One region of the Mucilaginibacter daejeonensis genome, then DNA from elsewhere that is predicted to be linked to it. Evidence: riboswitches for the same ligand, from Rfam matches in the RefSeq annotation. Region 1 holds a riboswitch; each other region holds the start of a gene.
The links. Region 1 has a riboswitch for S-adenosylmethionine ahead of metH (methionine synthase). Riboswitches for the same ligand answer to the same signal wherever they lie in the genome.

Region 1 (5,374 bases):
ACCGGCATTGCTGCGTTCGCCAGGTGTGGCGTTCTTTGCTTTTTCGGCCTCAATGTAAGGCAGCAAATAAGCTACCGCCTTTTTCATTACCCTGGCCGATTTTACCACTTGGGGCAGGAACATCTTACCGGCGCCGAACAGGTCGCCCACGATGTTCATGCCGTCCATCAGCGGACCCTCGATCACCTCGAGCGGGCGCGCATATTGCTGGCGGGCCTCTTCTACGTCAGAATCGATATATTCAACGATGCCTTTTACCAACGCGTGCGACAGGCGCTTTTGCACCGGCTCGTTACGCCAGGCCTCATCCTTCACGATCTCTTTACCCTTGGCTTTCACCGTTTCGGCGAACTCTACCAAACGCTCGGTAGCATCGGGACGGCGGTTCAGCAGCACGTCCTCTACCCTTTCGAGTAGGTCTTTTGGTATCTCCTCATAAACCTCCAGCATACCGGCATTCACGATGCCCATATCCATACCGGCTTGGATGGCATGGTATAAAAAGGCCGAGTGCATGGCCTCGCGTACCACGTTATTACCGCGGAACGAAAAAGAGATATTACTTACCCCACCGCTCACCTTGGCATGCGGAAGGTTCTGTTTGATCCAGCGCGTAGCCTCAATAAAGTCTACCGCATAATTGTTATGTTCTTCCAGACCGGTAGCCACGGTCAGGATGTTAGGGTCAAAAATGATATCCTGCGGAGGGAAACCGATCTCGTTCACCAGTATATCGTAAGAGCGCTTGCAGATCTCGATCCGGCGTTCGTAATTGTCGGCCTGGCCTTGTTCGTCAAAAGCCATCACCACGGTGGCAGCACCGTAGCTTAAGATCTTGCGGGCATGTTCCTTAAATTTTTCTTCGCCCTCTTTAAGCGAAATAGAGTTAACGATACCCTTACCCTGCAAGCATTTTAACCCGGCCTCGATCACCGTCCATTTAGATGAATCGACCATGATGGGCAATTTGGCGATATCAGGTTCAGAGGCCACCAGGTTCAGGAACTTGACCATCACCGCCTCCGAATCGATCATACCTTCGTCCATATTGATATCGATCACCTGCGCACCGCCCTCTACCTGCTGGCGGGCAACGGTAAGTGCTTCCTCATAATTTTCGGCCAGTATCAGTTTCGAGAATTTGGGCGACCCGGTTATGTTGGTACGCTCGCCCACGTTCACAAAGTTGGTAAGCGGCGTAATATTGATCGCCTCCAAGCCACTCAGGCGCATGTAGCTTTCAACCTCCGGCAACTGGCGGGGTGGGTATTTAGCCGCTTTATCGGCAATGCACTTGATGTGATCGGGCGTGGTACCGCAGCAACCGCCAACGATGTTCACGATGCCAGCCTTGATAAAATCATCTACCTGGTGGGCAGTTTCATGCGGGGTCTCATCATAAGCGCCAAATTCGTTAGGTAATCCTGCGTTGGGATAAGCGGAGATATATACATCAGCTTTGTTGGATAGTTCCTCCAAATAAGGACGCATCTCACGGGCGCCTAAGGCGCAGTTCAACCCCACCGATAAAAGGTTGGCATGACGTATCGAGTTCCAGAATGCCTCTACCGTTTGGCCTGAAAGGGTACGACCCGACGCATCGGTAATGGTACCCGATATCATGATCGGCAGATTCTTGCCGCTTTCTTCGGCATATCGTTGTGCAGCAAATAATGCTGCTTTGGCGTTCAGGGTATCAAAAATGGTCTCGATGAGCAACAGGTGTGAGCCGCCATCCACCAGGCCGCGGATCTGCTCATAATAAGCTTCGGCCAGGTCATCAAAAGTAACGGCACGGTAACCCGGATCGTTCACATCGGGCGATAGCGACGACGTACGGTTAGTAGGGCCTACCGCACCGGCCACAAAGCGCGGTTTTTCCGGGTTCTTTTTGGTATAGATGTCGGCCACTTCGCGGGCCAGGCGCGCACCTTCAAAGCTCAGCTCGTAGCCCAGCTCCTCCATATGGTAGTCGGCCAGTGATATGCGCTGGGTACTAAAGGTATTCGTCTCGATGATATCAGCACCGGCATCCAGATACTCGGCATGGATGGCCTTGATGACATCCGGGCGAGTGATATTGAGCAGGTCGTTATTCCCTTTCAGATCGCTCGGGTGATCCTTAAAACGCTCCCCTCTAAAATCCTCTTCGGTGAGCTGATAGCGCTGTATCATGGTACCCATGGCGCCATCGATCACCAGTATGCGTTTCTGTAATTGTTCTCTAATGTCCATTGAAGTAACAAGTAGTTAGTATAAAGTATCAAGACAGTGTACTACTGTTGCTTTCAAGTATCGCATGCTCTTGATACGAGATACTTGATACCAGATACTAAAACAGCTTATATCGAAAGGCCATGGAGGTTTGGAGTTCTCATTGACTCTCGCTTATCCGTCTTGAAACCTGTCAGTTGGCGGTCTCAAGTAGAATGTAGCACCTTGTAAGCACAGGTTGCTAAGACTTCGCAGGGTCCAATCCCTCCGTCTTTCTCTATAAGCGGTACAAATTTGCAAAATACGCCGATGATTTGCAAATGAGCAGGCAGCCTTATTTACCTCCTTGTGCGTTGATGCGAACGGTGTTTGGGTTGCTGATCGGCGATATGATCTTAGAAGAAAGGATTCGTCTCTTTCTCGCGGCCAATGGTGGTCTCGGGACCGTGGCCTGGGTAAACCACCAGCTCATCGGGCAATATGAACAGCTTTTGCTGGATGTTAGTAAGTAATTGCTGATGGTTGCCGCCCGGGAGGTCGGTGCGGCCAATGCTGCCTCTGAAAAGCACATCACCACCGATCACGATACCATTTTGCACATCATAAAAGCACAAGTGTGCAGGTGAATGACCCGGAGCAAAGATCAGCTCCAAGGTGGTATTGCCAAAGCTTATGCTACCGCTCTCGGGCAAATAGGTATCAGGCAAGGGCGATAACTCATACCTCAGGCCCGACTGCTGCGACCATACCGGCATGGCCTCTAGAACCACCAGTTCGCCTTTGTGGAACTGCGGCTTTAACCCATACTGATCAAATACGAACTTATTGCCCAGCACATGGTCGATGTGGCAGTGAGTATTGAGCAGCAGTACCGGCTTTAAGCCTTCGGCCTTAATGAAGTTGACCACCGCATCCTGCTCGGCAGCGGTATACATACCCGGATCGATGATGGCACATTCGCCGGTCTCGTCATATAACAGATAAGTATTTTCCTGGTACGGATTGTTTAAAAATGCTTTGATGGTAGCCATGGCCCAAAGGTAAAGCTTTTATGATCGCTTTATAAAACCGGATATTTCCGGCTTTTGCTGGTTAAATGTCCATCAATTCTTTCTTTTTCTTGCTCTTTAACCTTTTGGGGATAAAATGCAGGATCTCGGTCTTGAGGGCCTCTATCATGCGGCGTTTTAAAAAATTACGCTGGATCACGATGCTTACCTCACGTGCCGGCTCGGGCGAGCGGAAGTAACGGATACGGTCGAGCTGTTTATCGCTCAGGTCGTCAAGGGCCAACTCAGGTAAAATGGTGGCACCATTATTTTGGTCTACCATGCGCTTTAGGGTATCCACACTACCGGTGTTGTATTCAAAGTGCTGAAAGCCCTTAGTGCTTTTACGGCGTTGGCAAATGTTCAACACCTGCTCGCGCATGCAATGACCTTCGTCAAGTACCCATAATTCTTCTACATCTATATCCTCAGGACTGATGTTCTTTTGCTTGTGCAGCTTACTGCTTTTGGATACATAAGCCACAAAATTTTCGTAGAATACCGGTATCTCGGTCAGGCCGCTTTCGTGCAATGGTGTCGATAAGATGCCGCAATCGATCGTGCTTAATTTGAGCTGCTGAATGATGTTCTCGGTGGTTTGTTCCCACACCACCAATTTGACCTGCGGGTACTGCTCTACAAAACGGCTGATGATGCGCGGTAACAGGTATGGCGCTATGGTAGGGATGATCCCGATACGTAACTCCCCCGAAAGTTCGGTTTGCCGGTCGGTCACGATCTCTTTGATCTTATAGCTTTCGGCCAGCATGACCCGGGCCTGGGCAATGATCTCGGTACCCACCTCGGTAGGAACGATGGGCTGACGCGTGCGGTCAAATATCTTTACGCCCAGCATGTCTTCCAGCTTTTGAACCTGCATGCTCAGGGTGGGCTGCGTCACAAAACACTTTTCGGCAGCTAATACAAAGCTTTTATAAGTATCAACAGCAACGATGTATTCCAGTTGGGTAATGGTCATTTTGGCCTATAGTATATCTCTATGGCAAATATAACAATTGATCGATAACGATTATAAAGCATTTTCTGGCCACAAAAAAGCCCCTTGTTGAGGGGCTTAAGAGGTTTAGGCTGTCTGATATTTTTGCATCTCTTCCAACTCATCGGCACTTGGGCCATAGCTGCCAGGGATAGGTATGTTAAGCAGACGCAGGTAAACACCCATTTGCGCACGATGATGGATCATTTGTGCGAGCACGATACGTATCATCTCGTACTTGGTGCACACCATGATGATGTGCTCGCCGTTTTGCAGGGTCCAGGTCTCGGTCAGCACTTCTTCAGTGGTCTTTCCCAGTTGGGCAATGCCATCGGCCAGTGAGCGTTCAAAGTAATCGAGCAGGCCGGCGGTGTTCTCAAATTCTTCCTCTTTCCACTCGCCGGTGGCAAAGTCAAGGCCGGGGCTGTTCACCGTCATACCGATCCAGTTACCCAGATCAGCTATATGGGCGGCCAAACGGCGCACGGTCATGCTTTTAGGGTGAGGTTGCCAGTCGTGATCTTCGTTAGGGATGCGCTCCAGCATTTTACGGGTGTTATTGCCTTCGTTGGTCAACTCTTTCAAAAGTGCTTCGATAATGTTCATGGTTTCTTTGTTTTTTGATGTTGATACAAAGAAACCATGGGGTAGTGACAACCCTATGTCAGCAGCTTTTAGGCTTTTGAAAATATTTTTTGGGCGATACCTTTCACCTTATCGAGCAGGGCAGGCGGTTCCAGTATCTCAGCCCTATCGGCGAACATCATATACCATCGCGCAAAACCCTCTAACGACATGGTCATGAAGGTCATCTCCAGTTCGTCGCCCCTATCCACTTCGCTAACATAACCCATGTAGTAGCGCTGCTCGCCCAGGTACAGCGCAGATGCCTTATCGATGCGGATCACCACCGGTATCAGTTCATGCCGGTCGTACACCCGTTGCAAGTGATCTTTTAACGGCGGATGCTCTTTGGTATAACATTCATCGGTCACCTTGAGGTCCATCATGCGATCGAATCTGAAATCACGGTGATCTTGCTTGGCGCGGCAATAAGCGATCAGGTGCCAGTAACGGTCCAGGTAAAATACGCCTATGGGTTCCACATCACGCT
Region 2 (5,374 bases), 2.0 Mb from region 1:
TACGGCGCTTGATCAGCAATATTGAAATTGAAAAAGCCCTGCTCACTTACATAGCGAAGCAGGGCTTTTTATTTGGCTATGACCATTGTTCGGAAATATCACTTATCGGTACAACTATATATACTAAGCTACCGTATAACAGTTTATGGTATGATATAGATCTTTGTGTGTAAATAATGTATTTTAGCCATCATATTGCCGCATTTTAATATTTGCCAAGCAACCAAAGTTCACAACTGAAAGCCGACCTGTTAGTATATATATGACAAGTACCGATAAGCGCTTAAGCATCGTTTATGCATGCGATAATAATTTTGCCCCGTTACTGGCGGCATCCATCAGATCGCTTGAGCTCAATTCTCCTGGTTCACAAAAAGATATTTACATCATTGATGATGGCATCAGTGCATCGAGTCGTAAAAAACTGATTGATTCGGTAACTAGTAAAGAGATCGAGTTAAAGTTCGTGCTGGTGAAAGATGTGGTAGGCAAGATCAAGATCCCTTACTTCAACAATGCCGCGCTCCCGGTCACCACGTTCTTCAGGTTATTCGTTCATACTTTTATTCCTGAGGGTACTGAGCGGGTGCTATACCTTGATTCTGATATGATCGTGCTTGGCAATGTAAAAGAGCTATGGGAGATCGACCTTGGCAACAACATCATTGGTGCAGTACAGGATCCTGGTATCAAAACGCTCGGCTGTGAATGGGGTGGAGGGGTACGCAACTGGAAGGAACTCGGTTACCAAAGTGAGGACAAATACCTGAATGCGGGTCTGTTATTGATCGACCTCAAAAAGTGGAACGAGTTCGATGTATGTAACAAAGCTTTAGATGCTGCGGTAAAACATCAGAAATATATCGTATACGGCGATCAGTACTGCTTAAATGCGGTATTGGCCAATCGCTGGCTACCATTGGACCCTGAATGGAATCACTTAGTGGATAATGATAAACCAGGTGCCAAGCTGCTTCATTACATCGGCAACAAACCGATCTATACCAACTATACTTACAGCCAAAAATATCGCGACATCTTTTTTGAGTACCTCAATGGTACGGCCTGGAAAAATCTCAAACCTGTAGGAGCATTTACCCGCAGGATGCGCATGATCAAACGTTTTATCAGAAAGATAACCGGTTAAACAAGATCATGGCTAAGCATCACTTTGACCGCGTAACACTGCTGATCACCCACTACAACCGTAGCAGGTCGTTAGAGCACTTATTGAAACGCTGCATCGAGGAAGAGCTATCGTTTGAAGAGGTAGTTATTTCTGATGATGGCAGCAAGCCCGAGCATTTGGAATATGTGAAAGGGCTGAAAGAAACTTACAGTTTTCGATTGGTGACCACTCCGCAGAACAAAGGGCTGGGTAATAACATCAACAAAGGTCAGGATGCGGTCACTACGCCCTATACGCTTTACGTACAAGAAGACTTTGAACCTACAGCCGACTTCGCGCCTAACTTTGTTAATGCGGTGAAGTTGATGGATACCGAGAGCTGGGATTTGATCCGGTTCTACACCTTTCCGTGGGCTCCATTTCCTTACCTGCGCAACTATAAGTATGGTTATGCGGAGATGCTTTATAAGCCTGACCTGTGGCATCTCAACCACCTGAAATTTAGGTTGTACAGCGATCACCCTCATCTACGGCGCACCAACTTTTTCGACAAGTTCGGCCGTTACCTTGAAGGGCAGCGGGGCGATCCCACCGAATACAACATGTGTATGCAGTTCATCCTGAAAGGGGGCAAGGCGCTGATGTTCCAGGGACCAGACCTTTTTCTGCACGAGGCTGGTGGTATCGAACCCAATACCATGGTGCGCAGCAAATGGAAGTTAAGCAACTCAGCGCTGATCAGGCTGATGCGTTTCATGTACCTGAAAGGCAAGGTGATCAACAGCACTATTAAATTAAATAAACTGAAATAAGATAACCATCCCATAGGTGGTCGTCACGTAGCCCCGATCCATGTTCGCCAAGCTGAAACCGATCCTGCAAAAGTTGAAGAACCCTCACATCGTTAACCTGATAGGTAATGCGGTGATGTCTGTGTTGAATACTTTACAGGTGGCCGTGTTGCTCAACTATTTGCCCATGGATAAGATGGGTATATGGTTCTTTTTCCAGGCCACCATTGGTTTGATCGATACCTTTAGGGCTGGATTGATAACCACGGCATTTATCACGTCATACGCCGGAACAACTAAAGAACGTGCTGCTGAGGTGGCAGGTTCTGCGTGGTTCTTATCCACATTGATCACACTTGTATTTGTGCTGGTGAACGTCGTCTATCTGGTGATCCCATATCATGTACCTGACATGGGCACCGACCTGTTCATCCGTTGGTTCGGTCTGGTGTTCATCATCACTTTACCGTCGTTCATTGCCAGCTGCGTAGCCCAGGCTGAGGCGCGTTTTGATAGGTTATTGTATATCAGGTCTGTCAGCACAGGGTTGTCGATCGCCATTGTGCTAACACTCATCCTTACCAATAACATTAGCCTCATGACGGTGGTATACGGTGGCTTTGTGGCGGGTGGTGCTACCAGTTTAATGACCATTCTGCTTGGCTGGTCACGCATCGATACCTTTTTTAAGAAAAGCATTCCAACTGTAAATGCGTTGTTCAATTTTGGAAAGTACAGTGTAGGGACAGCCTTAGGAAGCAGCATGTTCCGCAACTCTGATACGTACATCATTAAGTATATGCTGGGTGACGCTGCCGTTGCGGTATACAACCTAGGCCTGCGCTTAATGGAACTGGTGGAGATACCTCTACGCAGTTTTGCTGCTACCATTATGCCTCCGTTATCTGCTGCTCATAATCAGAACAACAAATACCATGTGATATATCTGCTCAAAAAGTATTCAGGTTTGCTTACTTTCCTGCTGTTGCCAGTGGTAGTGGGCTCGCTATGCTTTGCCGAGATTGCTATCTGGATAGTGGATAAAAAATACCTAAGTACCGAGGCTGCCAACGTATTGCGGGTATTCATGACCTTTGCCTTATTATACCCGGTAGAACGTTTTATGGCTTTGGCCCTGGATGCCACCAACCAGCCACAAGTGAACGCGGTGAAGCTTATATTCATGCTGGCTGCCAACGTGATCGGCGACTTTCTAGGCGTATGGATATTTGGCAATGTGTACGGCGTAGCCTTTGCAACAATACTACCGGTGCTCACTGGTATGGTGATCAGCTACAACTGGCTGCAGCGGTATGAAAAGTTCACCCTGCGTGATGTATACAAGATCGGCTGGCTCGAGACCACCTGGCTTCTTAAAGACACCTGGGCCATGATACGGAAGAAGAAACAGAAGGTAGCATAGCCCGTTTTTTCCGTACTTTTTCTTTACGCGAAATCATGTCAGACAGGGTGAGATTGATCACCTAAAATAAATTCTACAAAATCTATAGACTTTATAAATTATTATTCTATATTTGTCTCAGTTCACGAACGTTCTTTGTTATACTTATCCAGAAAGACCGAGGGAAGGGCCCGATGACGTCTTGGCAACCTATACCGGCTATATGCTGGGTAAAAGGTGCTAATTCCTGCTCCTGATCATAAAGGAGAAAGATAAGCCAACAAGTAGACCCGTACTTGTGATATCACGCTGCGCAACACCCGCATTCTTTTTGGTATAAGTTGATGAAGATGATCAAACAATTAACATCAATATCAAAAGCCATGAGAATTTATCTTGACAACGCCGCGACCACTCCCTTAGATAAAGAAGTATTTGACGCCATGACCCCGTACCTGCTTGACCACTACGGCAACCCGTCGTCGCATCATGAGCAGGGTAGGCGCGCGCGTCATGCCATTGAGGAATGCCGAAACACCATTGCTGGTCTATTGAATGCATTGCCCGAAGAGATCATTTTTACCTCAGGAGGCACCGAGGCTGATAATACCGCTATACTTTCTGCCGTGCATGCGGCCGGTATCGGTCATGTGATCACCACCCGTTTTGAGCATCATGCGGTGTTGCATACCCTGCGCGACTTACAGACCAAAGGCTTGATCAAAATAAGCTTTATTGATAATGATGCGCACGGGAACCTTGACCTGCAACACCTGGAACAACTATTGGCAAGTAACACCCGGAGTTTGGTATCAGTTATGCATGCCAATAACGAGATCGGCAACCTAAACGATATCGAATATATAGGCCAGCTATGCGAACGTTACGATGCTCTGTTCCATACAGATACCGTGCAAACGGTAGGGCACTACCGCCACGACCTGCAAAAACTTAAGGTCCATTTCCTGGCTGCTTCGGCTCACAAATTTCATGGGCCTAAAGGCGTAGGATTTCTATACTGCCGTAAAGGGACACCACTGATACAATTGATACATGGGGGAGGTCAGGAGAAGAAACTAAGAGCCGGCACCGAGAATATACATGGCATAGTAGGGCTTACTACTGCCTTACAGATCGCCTATGCAGAGATAGATGAGCATCAGGCTTACATACAGCAGCTGAAAGATCACTTTATCAAAAGACTGCTTAATGAGGTACCCGAAGTCAGCTTTAATGGTAACTCTGCCCATGCTGATAAGAGCTTGTATACCGTATTAAATGTTGGACTGCCTGCATTGGAGTATAGTAGCCTGCTCCGATGTTTGGACGAGCAGGGCATCTCCGTATCAGGCGGTAGCGCTTGTTCTACCGGTTCTTCTTCACATGTGTTGCAGGCCATCAACACGTCGGCACATAAAGACAACGTGCGCTTCTCATTCAGTAAATTCAATACCATTGCCGAAATTGACAGTGTGATCACCATATTGTCGAACATTTATCAAACCTTAGCAGCATAACCAATATTAACCTATTACATCATTATTAAACAATAAAGACCATGAGTTTAAGATTAGGCGATAAAGCCCCCAATTTTAAGGCACAGACCTCGCAAGGCGAGATAGATTTTTACGAATTTTTAGGCGACAGCTGGGGAGTATTGTTCTCGCACCCGGCCGATTATACACCGGTTTGTACCACGGAGCTTGGCCGCACAGCCGCTTTGAAAGATGAGTTCGAGAAACGTAACGTAAAAGTGGCTGCATTAAGCGTAGATTCGGTAGAATCGCATCATGGCTGGATCAGTGATATCAACGAGACCCAAGATGTGGAAGTGAACTTTCCCATTATTGCCGATGAGAACCGTGAGATAGCCGAAGCGTATGATATGATACACCCTAACGCGTCACTGACCGCTACCGTGCGTTCATTATTCATTATCGCGCCCGACAAGACCATCAAACTGATCATTACCTACCCTGCATCTACTGGCCGTAATTTTCAGGAGATACTGCGTGTGATCGATTCCCTGCAATTGACCGCCAACTATAGCGT
Region 3 (5,374 bases), 2.1 Mb from region 1:
AGTCGTCGGTCTTACTGTCATCGTCCTCGTGCTGGGTAATGTTGTAGGCCTTGTAGCCACGGTATGATAGCAGGGCCATGCTTCGCGCCGCCTTTAATCCAGCGCTGCCACCTTCGGGCGTGCCGTTGTTAAAGGTAGCATCGGCCTGTAAGGCCAACCGTTGCGACTCATTGAACGCAATGCCCCATGGTGAGTGCCTGGCGTTAGTGGCGATCAGTATCAGTTGTTTGATACGATCGGGCTGGGTGATGCTCCACTCCAGTGCCTGCTGCCCACCTAATGAGCCACCTATCAATACATCGATGCGGTCGATACCCAAGGCATCGGCCAGTAGCTGATGAGCCTTCACCATGTCACGTACGGTAACGGTAGGGAAGTTCAGGTAATAAGGTTGCCCGGTGGATGGGTCGATACTTAACGGGTTGGTGGTGCCATAAGGTGAACTCAGCACGTTGGCACAAATAATGAAATGCTCATCCGGGTTAAAAAAGTAACCTTCGCCAATGAGGCCTTTCCACCAATCCAACACGTCAGAGTTGGCAGTGAGGGCATGGCATACCCACACCACATTATCTTTCGCCGCATTTAAGCGGCCATAGGTATGATAGCCTATCTCCAAACAGGGTAAGTCGTCACCGCTTTCCAATTCGAACCGGCTATCGTGCCTGTAAACTTTTGTACTCATTTTTTGGGTTAAAAAGCGTCCCCGGGTTAGCGGGGAGCGCTCTTTCTCAGTTAAAACTATTTAAACACTATAAAAGGAACCTCTATCTTTCAACAGAGATGTGATCCGCGATCTGTTGCACGGCCTCAAGGCCGGGGTGTTGTTGCTGTACCTGATCAAAGGCCTGTTGCAGGTCGGCTTTGATGTCGTCGATATGCTCGATGCCTACCGCCAGGCGCAGCAGGGCAGGGGTAACACCTGCCGCCAATTGCTCGGCATCGTTCAGTTGCTGGTGTGTAGTGGCGGATGGCTGAATGATCAGCGTTTTGGCATCGCCCACGTTGGCCAAATGGCTCACCAGTTGCAGGCTGTCAATAAATTTGGTGGCGTTCTCTTTATTGCCTTTCAACTCAAAGCTCAACACCGCGCCAAAGCCATTCTTTAGGTACTTTTTGGCAAGGGTATGATATGGCGAAGAGGTCAGTCCCGGGTAATTGACACGGGCCACCTGCGGATGTTGCTCGAGCCAGGTAGCCAGCTCCAAGGCATTGTCAACATGCCGCTGTACCCGTAATGATAAGGTCTCGAGGCCTTGAATGAGCAGGAATGAATTGAATGGCGATTGTGAGGCGCCGAGGTCACGCAATCCTTCTACGCGTGCCCTGATAATGAACTGGATATTACCGAACGGCCCGCCAATGCCGAACACATCATTGAACACCAATCCGTGATAGCCTTCGGCAGGCTCAGTGAATTGCGGGAACTTGCCGTTGCCCCAATTGTAATTGCCGCCATCAACGATCACGCCGCCAATGCTTGTGCCGTGGCCGCCTATCCATTTGGTGGCGCTTTCCACCACCACGTGAGCTCCATGCTCCAACGGGCGGAACAGGTAACCACCTGCGCCAAAGGTATTATCCACGATGAGTGGCAGGTCATGCTTGCGGGCCAAGGCAGCGATCTGGTCGAAATCCGGCACGTTGAACCCTGGGTTGCCGATGGTCTCCAGGTAAATGGCCTTGGTTTTGGCATCGATCAGTGGCTCAAAGCTCTCCGGGCGATCATCCTTGGCAAAACGGGCCTCGATACCAAAGCGTTTGAACGCTACTTTGAACTGATTGTAAGTGCCGCCATACAGGAACGGGGAGGTCACGAAGTTGTCGCCCGCCTGCAGGATATTATTCAGTGCCAGGAACTGTGCCGCCTGACCCGATGAGGTGGCCAAAGCTGCTACACCACCCTCCAACGCCGCGATGCGTTTTTCGAACACATCGGTCGTGGGGTTCATGATACGTGAGTAGATGTTACCGAACTCCTTTAGTGCGAAAAGGTTGGCGCCGTGCTCGGCGTTCTTGAACACGTATGAGGTGGTTTGATATAACGGTACCGCGCGTGAACCGGTGGTAGGGTCGGCTTCCTGGCCGGCATGTAATTGTAAGGTCTCGAATTTTAAAGGTGCTGCTGACATGATATGTCCTGATGTTAAAAGTTAAACTTGGTGTTGCTGTTGCTATAAGCGGAGGTAGGCGTGCGGAAAGGGTATAGCATTGTCCTTAAGCGCAAGGGCACGTAGCGTTATTGCCGATAAAAAACGAGCAGTGGGTAGCTAACGTGCTGATGCCTTTAACAGCAACACATGCAAATTTGACCTTGCAGCAGGCAGGTCATGAACGTACCCGTTTGGGTAGTTGAAAATTTTGCAGTGGTAGTAAAGCTAACTTGTATCATGGCTATTAACTTATATTCCCCGGCAGTAATATCCTGATCGGGACAGGAATTGGCACCTTCTCCGCCTATCGGAGGGTTGCCAGCGGGTCAGGGAGCCTGATCTCTCGCCGCTTCTTTATAAATCAAAACCTTTCGAGGGGTATTTGATCAATGGTGTTTGATACACCTGTGGTGCAAATGTAATAGGTAAAAGCACAAAAAAGCAAGGGAAATCTGAAGTTTTTTGAATTGAGGGAAAGTAGGAGAGTAATAGCACAATGATGTGCTCGGTAGTACATTGCATATAATGGTCAAAAAGCGTTAACTTGCTATCAAATTAAACCACCAAACCATGAACCTATCACGTTTAGCCTGCTTTTTGTTGGCTACAACTTTGTTTTGCGCCTGTAAGCAAAAAAATAAAAATAGGCACCGAACAGTAATTACAGGTACGGTGGCCAACCGTGACCATGATACCAGCATAACCGCATTCACCCTTACCGTGGCCGACCTTGGCGGCAATCCCACTACCTACACAGGCCACATCCAGATCGATGGCACGTTCAAAATAGCATTTGAACAGTTCATTGCACAGGATATTACGCTGACCCCCATCGTGAAAAAAATGATCACCCACCCAGGCGATAGCATTCATATAGACCTTGACCTGAAAGAAATGGGTAACGCCAAATTCAGTGGCGATGCCGAAAAACTGAATGCCGATCTGTTCCACTACGCTAATGAGTATTACAGCACCTCCAATACCGATATGGATACCATTAAGGTGCGAGATGGCGATCTTCCAGCATTAGGCAGTTATTGCCTTAACATGCGTACAGCACTACAGAACAATAGAGAAGAATTTATAGAAAAGTTTGACCCTGATGAAGAATTGCTTGCCTGGACAAAGAACTTTATCAACGCTCAGTATTACTACAAATATGCATGGTATACAGTGGTCGCGAAAACCTATCGACCTGGAGTATCACCGTTAGAGAAACTTGAAAATTTATCAGGTTTTGAGCAGGATATAAAAGACCTCTTCAACCAGAAATTGCTTTGTGCCGATGCCTATAACGTGTTGCCCTTTTTGGCTCCTGCTATGGATAAAAAGCTTATTAAAGGACTATCGCCCGAACAAAGAAAACAACTATATCTCGTTAAGATCAAAAAAGAAGTGAAGAATGAGGAACTGCGCGAATTGCTCATTGGACTAACTTTTTACTATGATCTAGTTGAAAATGACGCTGATGAGTTCGATAGACGCCGCAAGACGTTCGATCAAAACATCAAAACGCCGTTCATAAAACAGCCGCTCTTGCGCTTTTATGAAACGGTGAAATACAACACCCCAACGCCCGAAGAGCTATCCAACAGCATCAAAGAACAGATCAAAAATACGCCTGCGCAAGGCATTTTAGATTCGATAAAAACGGAACACTCTGGAAAAGTGATCTATATTGATGTATGGGCCACCTGGTGCGGCCCATGCAAAGCACAGATGTTCGCATCTGAAAAACTGGCTCAAAAGTATAAAGGCAAGAAGGTTGACTTCGTTTACCTGTGCATAGGTTCAAAACACGGTGCGTGGTTGTCTACTTTGCAGCAGATGAAGCTTAGCGGTTCGCAATATTTTTGCAATGATGAACAAAGTGAGAGCTTTATGCGTGGCTTAGGGATCAAAGGCATTCCTTATCACTTGCTGATCAATGATAAAGGTCAGGTAGTTGAAATGGGTAATTATCTTGGACCGGAAGATGCTGTCACTATGCGTAAGATCGACAAACTTTTAAAAAAGGGCCGATTGCACGTGATGCAACAAATAGCTTCGTAATTGGTTATGACCATAACCAATCCATTGACCATTATGATGCCTAAAGTATTGACGATCGCACTGCTTAGTAGTGCGCTGCTACTGAGCACCTGCAGCAAGAACTCGTCTGACAACGGCAGCCAAGCCGGCAACGCCGACCTCGACGCCAAAGTACTGACCGACCGGCTCACCTTCCCATGGGAGATACTTTGGGGACCCGATAACATGCTATGGATGACCGAACGCGGCGGCAAGATCAGCCGGGTTGACCCATCCAACGGACAGGTGAGTCCTTTAGTCACGGTTCCTGATGTAAAGGCCCAAGGCGAGGGCGGCCTATTGGGCATGGTGCTGCACCCCGACTTCGGCTCCACTCCGCAAGTATTTGTGGCGTACAATTATGATAAGAACGGTACCTACACCGAAAAGATCGTCCGTTATACCTACAGCGGCGGTACATTGAATAGCCCGGTGGTATTGCTCGATAACATCCCGGCGGCCAATAATCATAATGGCTGCCGCCTGGCCATATCGCCCGACCGTAAACTCTTCATCACCACCGGCGATGCCACCTCGGCCTCACAAGCACAGAACGCGGGCAGTCTGTCGGGCAAGATCCTTCGCTTGAACCTCGATGGTAGCATACCATCAGATAACCCGACCTCCGGCAACCCGATTTGGACCTTAGGACACCGCAACCCACAAGGATTGGTTTTCGCTAACGACCGTTTATACAGCTCAGAACATGGCAATACCACTGATGACGAGGTGAACATTATTCAAAAAGGTCGCAACTACGGCTGGCCTAACGTGGAGGGTTATTGCAGCACCGGCAACGAACCGGCTTTTTGCAGCACCAACAACGTAGCCGAACCGATCCAGGCCTGGTCGCCCACCATCGCACCTTCGGGCATCGACTATTACAACAATGACGCTATCCCGCAGTGGAAGAACTCCCTGTTGCTGGCCGTGCTCAAGGACAGCCAGCTGTTGCAATTAAAGCTCTCAGCATCAAGTGATAAGGTCGAGACCGTCAACCCCTTTTACAAAGGCACCTACGGCCGTATGCGCGATGTGGCTATAAGCCCCGACGGCAAGGTTTACATCATCACCAGCAACGGCGGAGCTACGGATAAGATCGTGGTGGTGAGTAAGAAGTAGGGTGAAACGATTTACCGCAATATCTCCTT

Region 2: it holds a riboswitch for S-adenosylmethionine, as region 1 does, so the genes downstream of both, LLH06_RS09545 (cysteine desulfurase family protein) here and metH (methionine synthase) in region 1, are expected to answer to the same signal.
Region 3: it holds a riboswitch for S-adenosylmethionine, as region 1 does, so the genes downstream of both, LLH06_RS12575 (O-acetylhomoserine aminocarboxypropyltransferase/cysteine synthase family protein) here and metH (methionine synthase) in region 1, are expected to answer to the same signal.

The regions. Positions count from the first base shown of each region.
Region 1 is NZ_CP086068.1:290,340-295,713, reverse strand. It holds gene metH (methionine synthase) at 1-2,235, opposite strand, end outside; SAM riboswitch class I at 2,386-2,500, opposite strand; gene LLH06_RS01310 (MBL fold metallo-hydrolase) at 2,610-3,245, opposite strand; gene LLH06_RS01305 (hydrogen peroxide-inducible genes activator) at 3,307-4,242, opposite strand; gene LLH06_RS01300 (DinB family protein) at 4,348-4,866, opposite strand; gene LLH06_RS01295 (helix-turn-helix transcriptional regulator) at 4,935-5,374, opposite strand, start outside.
Region 2 is NZ_CP086068.1:2,272,971-2,278,344, forward strand. It holds gene LLH06_RS09525 (fumarylacetoacetate hydrolase family protein) at 1-12, shown strand, start outside; gene LLH06_RS09530 (glycosyltransferase family 8 protein) at 263-1,147, shown strand; gene LLH06_RS09535 (glycosyltransferase) at 1,156-1,941, shown strand; gene LLH06_RS09540 (lipopolysaccharide biosynthesis protein) at 1,982-3,343, shown strand; SAM riboswitch class I at 3,485-3,601, shown strand; gene LLH06_RS09545 (cysteine desulfurase family protein) at 3,706-4,839, shown strand; gene LLH06_RS09550 (peroxiredoxin) at 4,881-5,374, shown strand, end outside.
Region 3 is NZ_CP086068.1:2,975,790-2,981,163, reverse strand. It holds gene LLH06_RS12580 (homoserine O-acetyltransferase family protein) at 1-685, opposite strand, end outside; gene LLH06_RS12575 (O-acetylhomoserine aminocarboxypropyltransferase/cysteine synthase family protein) at 768-2,132, opposite strand; SAM riboswitch class I at 2,400-2,516, opposite strand; gene LLH06_RS12570 (redoxin family protein) at 2,826-4,205, shown strand; gene LLH06_RS12565 (PQQ-dependent sugar dehydrogenase) at 4,212-5,345, shown strand.